3 regions of the Rothia sp. HMSC069C01 genome follow, and region 2 is predicted to be linked to each of the others. Evidence: riboswitches for the same ligand, from Rfam matches in the RefSeq annotation. Region 2 holds a riboswitch; each other region holds the start of a gene.
What was found. A riboswitch is a leader RNA that binds a small molecule or an ion and turns the genes downstream of it on or off. The one in region 2 is predicted to bind S-adenosylmethionine.
Positions count from the first base shown of each region.

Region 1: it holds a riboswitch for S-adenosylmethionine, as region 2 does, so the genes downstream of both, HMPREF2981_RS05205 (LLM class flavin-dependent oxidoreductase) here and HMPREF2981_RS04590 (methylenetetrahydrofolate reductase) in region 2, are expected to answer to the same signal.
Region 3: it holds a riboswitch for S-adenosylmethionine, as region 2 does, so the genes downstream of both, HMPREF2981_RS00275 (bifunctional o-acetylhomoserine/o-acetylserine sulfhydrylase) here and HMPREF2981_RS04590 (methylenetetrahydrofolate reductase) in region 2, are expected to answer to the same signal.

Region 1 covers NZ_KV817391.1:131,610-134,885, forward strand. Annotated here, with positions in the region: gene HMPREF2981_RS05205 (LLM class flavin-dependent oxidoreductase) at 1-1,320, opposite strand, end outside; SAM riboswitch class IV at 1,426-1,535, opposite strand; gene HMPREF2981_RS05210 (zinc-dependent metalloprotease family protein) at 1,763-2,980, opposite strand.
Region 2 covers NZ_KV817389.1:35,841-39,116, reverse strand. Annotated here, with positions in the region: gene HMPREF2981_RS04595 (aldo/keto reductase) at 16-1,017, opposite strand; SAM riboswitch class I at 1,331-1,439, shown strand; gene HMPREF2981_RS04590 (methylenetetrahydrofolate reductase) at 1,517-2,428, shown strand; gene metE (5-methyltetrahydropteroyltriglutamate--homocysteine S-methyltransferase) at 2,472-3,276, shown strand, end outside.
Region 3 covers NZ_KV817375.1:65,339-68,614, forward strand. Annotated here, with positions in the region: gene HMPREF2981_RS00265 (ABC transporter ATP-binding protein) at 1-600, opposite strand, end outside; SAM riboswitch class IV at 1,181-1,294, shown strand; gene HMPREF2981_RS00275 (bifunctional o-acetylhomoserine/o-acetylserine sulfhydrylase) at 1,404-2,750, shown strand; gene HMPREF2981_RS00280 (homoserine O-acetyltransferase MetX) at 2,846-3,276, shown strand, end outside.

The DNA of each region.
Region 1 (3,276 bases), on a different contig from region 2:
GCCGAACAGGCTTTCGCGCAGGGTCTCACCCTCATAGGAGGTGCGGTAGCGCCCACGCTTTTGCAGCTCAGGAACCACGAACTCGATGAAGTCCTCGAAGGAGCCGGGTGAAACGTGGTATGCCAGGTTAATACCGTCCAGTCCGCCTTCATCAATCCAGCGTTCTAGTTCATCGGCCACCTGCTGCGGGTCGCCCACAATAACCTCGCCCATACCGCCGATAGTGCAGTGCTCGGCAATATCCTTACGCGTCCACTGCTTATCCTTGGACTGCAGGGTGAAGGGAGTGAGGAAAGACTGAATCGACTCGGTCTTCACATAGTTGAGTACCTCGTCCTCGTCGAACTGCGAAAGATCCACGCCGGACCAGCCGCCGATAATGGCCTGCGAAGATTCCAGGTTCACGTACTTGCGGTACTCTTCGTACTTTGCCTTCGCCTTCTCTTCGGTCTCGTCCACAATAATGGAGAGCATCGCGAAAACCTTGATTTCGTCGCGGCCGCGGCCGTTCTCTTCGGCGCGGTCACGGATACGGTCGGTAATAATGCGGGTCAAATCGGGGCGCAGCGCACCGATAAACACAACTTCGGCATGCTTGCCCGAGAACTTCTGCCCGCGGCTGGATGCGCCCGCCTGGAAAATCACGGGGGTGCGTTGGGGGCTGGGCTCGGTCAGACCCGCACCAGGCACGCTGAAGTACTTACCCTTGTGCTGAATCGGGTGCACCTTGGCGGGGTCGGCGTAGATACCCTTCTCGCGGTCTTTGACGACCGCGCCGTCTTCCCAGGAGCCTTCCCAGAGCTTGTAGCAGACATCCAGGAACTCTTCGGCGAGTTCGTATCGGGTGTCGTGCTCAATCTGGGTTTCGAGGCCCTGACATTCGGCTGCGGAAGGCAGGTATGAGGTCACCACATTGAAGCCCACACGCCCGTTAGTGAGGTGGTCGAGAGAAGCGTACTTGCGTGCGAGCGTGTAAGGCTGCTCGTAGGTGACGGCTGAGGTCACACCGAAGCCCAGGTGCTCGGTTACGGCGGCCATTGCGGAGATCTGCATGAACGGATCGTTCACGGGCACCTGAGCGCCGCCTTCGATAGCGGGCGCGGCGGAGTTCTTGTAAATATCGTAGATGCCCACAACATCGGCTAGGAATACGCCGTCGAAGAAGCCCTTCTCAAGGATCTGTGCCAGGTCAGTCCAGTATTTGATGGTGTTGTACTCGGTAGCACGGGAGCGGGGGTGGCGCCAGAGGTCGAAGCTCTGGTGACCCACACAGGTCATGTCGAATGCGTTAACTGCGATGCGCTTCTTCTGCTCAGCCATCTACGTATCCTTTCGCGAATGTTAGGGTGTTCCTGCACCCCGCGCGCCGCCTCCTTTATAGGTGGTGGCCTTCTTGGTGTTCCAAGTTGTGCAGGTGGCGCATTCGCGCCGTACTTGCTTCGTGTCCCTTGAAGCCAGATCATCATCTGGAGCACCCCGCTACGGGAGAGGGTTGCCGCCCGGCTAGCCAGAGCTTTACGCCGGGACTCATAATCCTTGATTTTGAGTGTATAAGGGGTGTCGTGGTTGGTGCGATATTATGACGAATATTAATGTTTGTGACTGTCGCCCGTAATATTAAGGGCCGCGTACGTCGCCCGGCGGACAGCAGTGTTCTTTCGAATGCGACGGCAAAATTCGGGAGCAATAATTTGCAGCGGGAGCGTGTTTAACGCTCCCGCTGCCATTCTTCGCTCCCATTTTAGGAAAAGCGTCAAATTATTCAGGAAATGAGATCCAATTCGCGGGCGTCATCCGCAGTGATGGGGTTTATTTCCACCTTGGGCTCAGGGATAGTCTCGTCAGCACCTCGTCCAAACACAGCTCCAAAGCTCAATTTTTTCAGGTCGCTTGGTGCCGTCAGCCAGCCTTTCATTCCGTCACGGTTAAGATCAAGAGCATAGATTCCATGGTCGATTTCGCCATTACCGTTGAGATCGACAGGTCCATCTGCTGGTCTCAGTACGGCCTCTGAATTGGGCCGATACATGTACCCACGCGCTTGGGGACCAAAGCCTTTGCGTTCGTCCAAGGCCCATTCTTTAAGGGTCGGCATATCTTGCTGCAGGTATCCGAAATATTTGGTTCCATCCGCCTTGGGCACACCGGTAAGCTGATAGTTGTAATTCATAACGCTGAAGTACTGTGGTTTACCTTTTTCGCCTTTCTCATCGGCATCACCACCGTGCTGCAGGCCGAGGTTATGCCCCAGCTCGTGAATAAAAGTACCCACGCGAATATCGCTCATATTACCTTTATTGTTATTCCAGTGTGTCTTCCCCACAGTCACCATGAAATCACGACCTCCCAATTGTCCCAATCCTGATGAGCCGCTCTCCCCATTTTGTTGTTGCACGTAGTAGTCGCCCCAAACCATATAATGAAAGAGTCCATCACGACGCTGATTAAAATGAGAAGCTTTAAACCTGGCCCAGTTCCCAGCGTTGTTACCTATATCGTCGCTGAGCACTTGCCACTTGACCTGTTCGCCTCCTCCCAAGTTGTACTTAGGTCCCCGGGCGGCACCGGCATCCAAGTGCAGATTAATACCCGTTCTGCCGTCGGGATTGCTGATATTTATATCCGCGAAAGATTGCACGATTCGATCCAGCTCTTCCTCACTGGCAAGCTCACCGGGCATATAATCCATCTCGACAAAAATGTCTTTATGGTTGGGATCCGCGCCCATCTTAGGGAAATCGATCTCTGGTATGCCATCGTTGTTGATATCGTACCCGTCTCTTTCCAGCTCGTCGGGAATATGATCGCCGTCGCGATCACCCGAGTTGGGGCTCTGAACGAGATCTATATTCTGGTTCTGCGCGGGTGCAGGCTGAGCGGGCTTCGCTTCCACCGCAGAAACGGGCAGAGAATTCAGAGGAACAACAAGCACCAGGCTGACGAATGCCAGCATCAGGCGCACTATAGTACGTAATTTCATGAGAGATATTCCTTAGTGTCATGTGTTGAGTGAGAGGGAATCTTACATAGAGAGTGAAGTGAGCGATAGTCATCGGCGAGAACCTGCGATGTTGCGGGTTCTCGGATGCGAGTGCATTTTAGATGGCATCACGATGCCGTCTGAGCAAGAGAGTAGTATATGAACGGTTGTGCGGGGTAAAGCCCGGGAACGAAGAGGTGCAGCGAGGGCGTGTTTCATCTGGCTCGTTGCCTCGCCAGCTTCAGAACGTTATGTATGTCCTCGCACGCTCGGAATAACATCCCTCAGCAGCTACA
Region 2 (3,276 bases):
GGCGAAGGAGAAGTGTCAGAAAAGCGCGATGCTTTCGGGCGCTGGGAAAATCTCGTTGAGCCGCGCCAGTTCGTCGTCGTTGAACCGCACACTTGCGGCCTGCGCGTTTGCGCGTACCTGGTCGGGGGTGGTTGCCCCGGCGATCACGCTGGCAACGGGAGCCTGCTGTTTGAGCCAAGAGATGGATGCTTGAACCTCAGAGATCCCCAGATCGGCACAAAATTCGTGGTAGGCATCGAGTTGTTCCCAATCGGCTTGCGCGAGTACCTGCGCTTTGGAGTGCGACAGGCGTGACCCTGCCGGGATGCTGTCGCGGCGGTATTTTCCGGTCAAAAGCCCGTTAGCGAGCGGGAAATACGGGAGAACCCCGAGCCCGAAGTGGCGGGCGGCGGGCAGAATTTCGAGTTCGGCGCGGCGATCCAGCAGGTTGTAGTGGTTTTCGGCGGCGATAAACCGCTCAGTGCCGAGTTCGCGGGCGAGGTGCTCGGCGTGGGCAAGCTGCCACCCCGCAAAGTTGGAGTGCCCCAGGTAACGCACCTTTCCGCTGGTCACGAGCGTGTCGAGCGCAGACAGGGTCTCTTCCAGCGGGGTGTTCGGGTCGGGGCTGTGGTAGAAATACAGGTCAATGTACTCGGTTCCCAGACGGCGCAGTGAACCTTCGACGGCACGCATAATGTATCGGCGTGAGCCGCGCGCATCCCAGTCGTTGCCGTTGAGGGTGCCGGTGGGAAGCCCAAATTTGGTGACGATGATCAGGTCATCGCGGTTGAGATTGAGTTCGCGCATCGCGGTACCGAACATGGTTTCTGACAGCCCGGGTTCGGCGCCGTATAGGTCGGCAATATCGAAGAAGCCGATGCCCGCCTCGACTGCGGCGGCGATCACGGCGTTGGTGCCTTCCTGAGTTTGAGTGGGGGTGCCGGGGCGTCCCAGGTTGTTGCAGCCGATACCGACAGAGGGCACGACCAGCCCGGAGTTACCCAGGCGTGCATATGCGGGAGATTCGATGCGTTCCATACATTTACTCTACCGTGTTTGACAGGACGTGGTCGCAACATGACGTTCGCGGCGCTCTGCGATTCTCCCGCGAGCAGATAGTTTTGTGACGAGCAGATAACATTCCGCTATCTGTTCGTCGACATATTATCTGCTCGCGGCTAAACTTACGACCAAATCAGGTGGAGGGTTCAATTCGCCGATCCGAACCGCCGCGAACCCGTATGACGTATTGTTTCGCCGCATCCCACAATATTAAGCGGTTATGACCGCTCGACGACATGTGCCGACATATTCTTGCTGACACCGCGCATCCTGCCTAAAATGGGAACGTTATCTATCCAGAGCGACCGAGAGATCTGGCTCTTAGACGTCGCAGCAACCTCGCCAGCCTCTACCCATTGGGTGGACGGACAAGGTGCTCCCGCCAGAACCGATAGAAGTGAATTCCCTTCGCGTCTTGCTAAGATTCGGCGTACCTTCGGGCACGCTTCTATCGGGTGAACACGGAGGAATGAAAATGACGACAGTTCACCCGGCTCTTTCTTACGAGCTGTATCCGCCACGGTCGCACGCAAGCTGCGATTCCCTGCTCAAAACCATTGCCGAGCTTGAGCAAACCAACCCAGATTACGTTTCCGTTACCTATTCGGGCGATGCGCAGCGCCGCCAAAAGACGCTGGCTCTGCTCGATCACCTTGTACATGAAACCTCGCTGAATCCGCTGGCGCATCTAATCTGCGTGGGGCATTCCGTGGCCGATTTGGAACGCTCGGTTCGTCTGATTCTGGGGCTTGGAGTACGCGGGTTTCTGGCGCTGCGCGGCGATATTCCACCCGAAAACACGCGCTCGCTTGAGCTGCCTTTTGCCCGCTACCTGGTGGAGCTGATTCGCAGGGTGGAGCGTGAGGATTTCGCGCATCTTGCCGCGGGGAAAGTGTCGATTGGGGTTGCGGCGTACCCGCATAAGCACCCCGAATCGTCCTCGCTTCTTCAAGACATTGAGATTCTGCTTTCAAAGCAGCGTGCCGGGGCGGATTTCGCCATCACCCAGGTTTTCTTTGAGACCGAGCGCTATTCGGGGCTGGTGGATGCTGCGCGCCTTGCCGGGGTGGAGATGCCCATTATTCCCGGTATTATGCCCGTTACCTCGCTGGCTCGGCTGACGAAGCTGTGCGAGCTTGCCGGGCTTGAAGTACCGCGCGAGCTGGCGCATCGCCTGGAAACCGCGAGCGATTCGCGCGAGCTGCACCGCATCGGCGTGGAACATGCACTCGACCAATGTCGCAAGGTGCTTGATGCTGGCGCCCCCGGCCTGCATTTCTTCACATTTAACGAGCATGAGGCTGTGCTGGACGTCCTCGAAGAACTCGACGTTCCGCGCTACTCGAACCGTTTCAAACTCCCCCTAAGCGATCTTCAATACCTCTAAACTCCCCTTTTTATTTGACACCCTCCCACAGTAAGGAACTAGGATGACCCACACCCCATTCCCCGCAGCAACCATCGTCGGTTACCCCCGCGTGGGCCGCTTCCGCGAGCTGAAGAAGGCACAGGAAGCGTTCTGGAAAGGCAAAATCACGCAGGATGAACTGCTCCAGGCGGCCGCAGATGTGCAGCGCACCTACTATGACCGTGTGATCGAGCGCGGTCTTAGCGCCACCGATTCGTCTATCCCGGCGACTTTCTCGTACTACGATCAGGTGCTCGATGCCGTGCGCCTTTTCACCCTCGTGCCCAAGCGTCTTGCCGACGCCAAGGATGCGCGCGGCCTGCTCGATCTGCCCGGGTACTTTGCTCTAGCACGCGGCACCGAGACGCTGCCTCCGCTGGAGATGACGAAATGGTTCGATACGAACTACCACTACCTGGTGCCCGAGATCGGTCCGGATACCGAGATCAAGCTGAATCTTGAGGCTATTGACGAGCAGCTTGAAGTCGCCAAGGAGCACGGGGTGACGGTGCGCCCGCAGCTGGTCGGCCCGCTCACCCTGCTTCTCGGGGCAAAAGCCGAACAGGGTTCGCCCGAAGGGTTCACACCGCTGGATCGCCTGGACGATTTCGTGAAAGCCTACCAGCAGGTGCTCGCCGAACTGGCGGCACGCGGCGTGCAGTGGGTGCAGCTCGACGAGCCCGGCCTGACCGTGGACCGCGACATTCCCAACGCCAAAATCGCCGAATTGACGCGTAAAACTTACACCGCGTTGGCAGCCGAAACGAACCGCCCCGCAATCCTGGTGACAAGCCCCTACGGCAACCTGCGCGAGAACCTGCCCGCAC
Region 3 (3,276 bases), on a different contig from region 2:
CAGCAGATGGCTCGTGAGTAAAATGGCGGTGCCATCATCAGCGAGGGAACGAATCAACTGGCGTATTGTCAGTGAAATATCTGGGTCAAGCCCATTCGTCGGCTCATCCAAAAGCAGCAGTTTTGGCTCGCCCAGCAGTGCCCGTGCGATGTGCAGACGTTGTTTCATACCGCGGGAAAACTCTTGTACCTTCTTCGCGGCGACATCTGCAAGATCGACCCGTTCCAAAGCGCTCGCCACCTGGGTACGGCGTTTGCGCGCGCTAACCCCGGCAAGGTCGGCGAAGAAGAGAAGATTATCGCGGGCGGATGCTCGCGGATAGAACCCGGTATCCCCGCCGAGTACAAGCCCTAGGGATGCGCGCGCACGCTGGGGGTGCGCAAGCGCATCCACCCCGTCGATGCGAACGGCGCCGCTGGTGGGAGTCAACAGTGTTGCGCACATCTGTACAATTGTTGTTTTTCCCGCTCCGTTGGGACCGAGCAGAGCATGAATTTCGCCGGAGCTTATACTAAGCGAAACATTATCGACAGCAGTGAAAGCGTGTTCACCTTTGCCAAAGGTGCGGCATAGCTGTGCCGCGTCAAGAATTGTAGACATTGTGATAAAACCTTGCGGTGCTTAGTCACCCGAAGCCTCTTGAGCATGGTGTTCGCACGCCTGCAATATGTGGGACGGGTGAGATGAATAGTCGTGAGAGAGGCACTTCTTAGTGCCTGAATAATCCCAAGTCACCGACTGCAGATGCGGAAGGTATAACAATAAAACCCTCAGAACTTTGGTGTCCCAAGCGCTCACTATGCGCTTCTGAAATGTATCGAACCAAAGCAGGGTTATTTCTAAAATTTTTAGAGCCCACCATCTGGGCGGGCATTCCGCGAGCCGGTGCGACTTTAGCGGGAGGTCATACCTCATCACTCCTAGATTCAAGGTTTCCATCAGTGTAGCATGGCTCACGATTGCCTACACTGATGGTAATTTAGCGACGGCTAACGGCAGATCATATGGCTTTAGCGGTTCGGGTACAACATAGGCACGGTCACAAGCGCATAAGTATTGGTGTTTCTCCCAAACAATAGGCTGTCGCGAAAACAGTTCATAAAACGTCATCTTTGCAACAATGCGCCGAAAACACGCATCCCGCTTGACCATGTGCGCTTCCTATGAAACTCTAGATGCAGGTCATGAGAGCCAGTGATAAGCCCCAGCTAGCTGGCCGGCAACCCTCCTCCGCGGTGGGGTGCCCTGGGTGAGGACCAGGCGTTGAACACAAAGTACAACGCAAGCGCGGGACCGATGTGCCCGATTCTGGTACATCGTTTTTTCGTTTGCAGAGAAGAAAACCCAAGAACTCTGTACCGAAATCGGCATGCGGCCCCCTGAACTATCACAAGGAGCTTCGCATGAGCAACACTACAGTCCCGACTCCCGCCAACCCCGCCGGTTGGAAATTTGAAACCCGCCAGATTCACGCGGGGCAGGCACCGGATGCTGCAACGGGAGCTCGGGCGTTACCTATCTACCAGACCACCTCGTTCGTCTTTGAGAACGCAGAACAGGCCGCTAACCGTTTTGCTCTAGCCGAGCTTGGGCCTATCTATACCCGTCTGAACAACCCCACCCAAGAGGTTATCGAAAACCGTATCGCATCCCTTGAAGGGGGAGTGGGCGCGCTTTTGCTGGCCTCAGGTCAAGCGGCTATTACTTATGCGATTCTTAATATTGCGGGCGCGGGCGACCATATCGTGGCTTCCCCCTCGATCTACGGAGGAACCTACAATCTACTGAAATATACGCTTGCCGACCTCGGCGTTGAAACTACGTTTGTTGAGAACCCGGACGACCTGCAGCAATGGCGCGATGCGGTTCGCCCCAACACGAAACTCTTCTACGGAGAAACCGTACCTAACCCCCGTAACGATGTACTCGACATCGAGCCTATCGCCCAGATCGCTCACGACAATGGCGTTCCCCTAATCGTCGATAACACTGTTCCCACCCCTTACCTTGTGCGCCCCATCGAATTTGGTGCGGATGTGGTAATCCATTCCGCCACAAAATATCTGGGTGGGCACGGCACCTCAATCGGCGGCGTTATCGTGGACTCCGGGAATTTTGACTACGGAGCCAATCCCGAAAAGTTCCCCAAGTTCAACGAACCTGCCCCCGGTTACCACGGTCTAGTTTATGCCCGTGACTTGGGCAAAGACTCCGCTTTTGGTGCGAACCTTTCCTATATTCTCAAGGCGCGAGTTTCGCTTCTGCGCGACACCGGGGCGGCGATCTCTCCAACCAACGCCTTCAACATTGGTATCGGTCTGGAGACTCTTTCCCTGCGCATCGAACGCCATATCGAGAACGCGACCAAGGTCGCAAACTGGTTGGAGGAGCATCCGCTGGTCGATCAGGTGATCTGGGCCGGTCTGCCTTCCTCGCCCTGGTACGAGCGAGCCCAAAAATACCTGCCGAAGGGACCGGGCGCCGTCGTAGGATTTACCCTTAAAGACGCCGACCTGGAACAGACCCGCACCTTTGTGGACGCCCTGCAGCTGCACTCCAATGTAGCGAATATCGGCGATGTACGCTCGCTCGTGATTCATCCCGCATCCACCACCCACTCGCAGCTTTCCGAGGAAGAGCTAGAGGCAATTGGGGTGAGCAAAAACTTTGTGCGCCTCGCCGTAGGGATCGAAAATATTGACGATATTATTGCAGATCTTGAACTGGGCTTTGCGACTCTGAACGCCTAACCTGCACCGCCGCGACCGGGCTGCACAGTAAGTGCCCGGTCGCGGTATCGGTTTCTCGCCTGCCATTACCAACTACCGGTTACCCAGGAGAAAACATGACGGAAAATACCGTACACGCCACCTATCTGTCGCAACTGCAGTATCCCAGCGCTCAGGGGTACCTGCGGCAGATGGCGATCGGTGATTTCACCCTCGAAAACGGTACCGTGCTTCCACAGGTAAACATTAGCTACGAGACGTGGGGGACTCTTAACGAAGCTGGGGACAACGCGATTCTTATTCTGCACGCCCTCACCGGCGACACCCATGTTTCGCGCGGGATTCCCACATCAGATATGCCTGCACCCAGTATCCGTGCGGTCGAAAGTGATGGTTGGTGGGAAGGTATCGTGGGGCCGGGCGCGGTGGTCGATACCACCAAATATTTTGTGATCGCCCCCAATATCTTGGGTGGATGCTACGGCTCGACCGGTCCGGCAAGCATCGTACCCGAGGGGTACCCGGGCGCCGGAAAACCCTGGGGGTC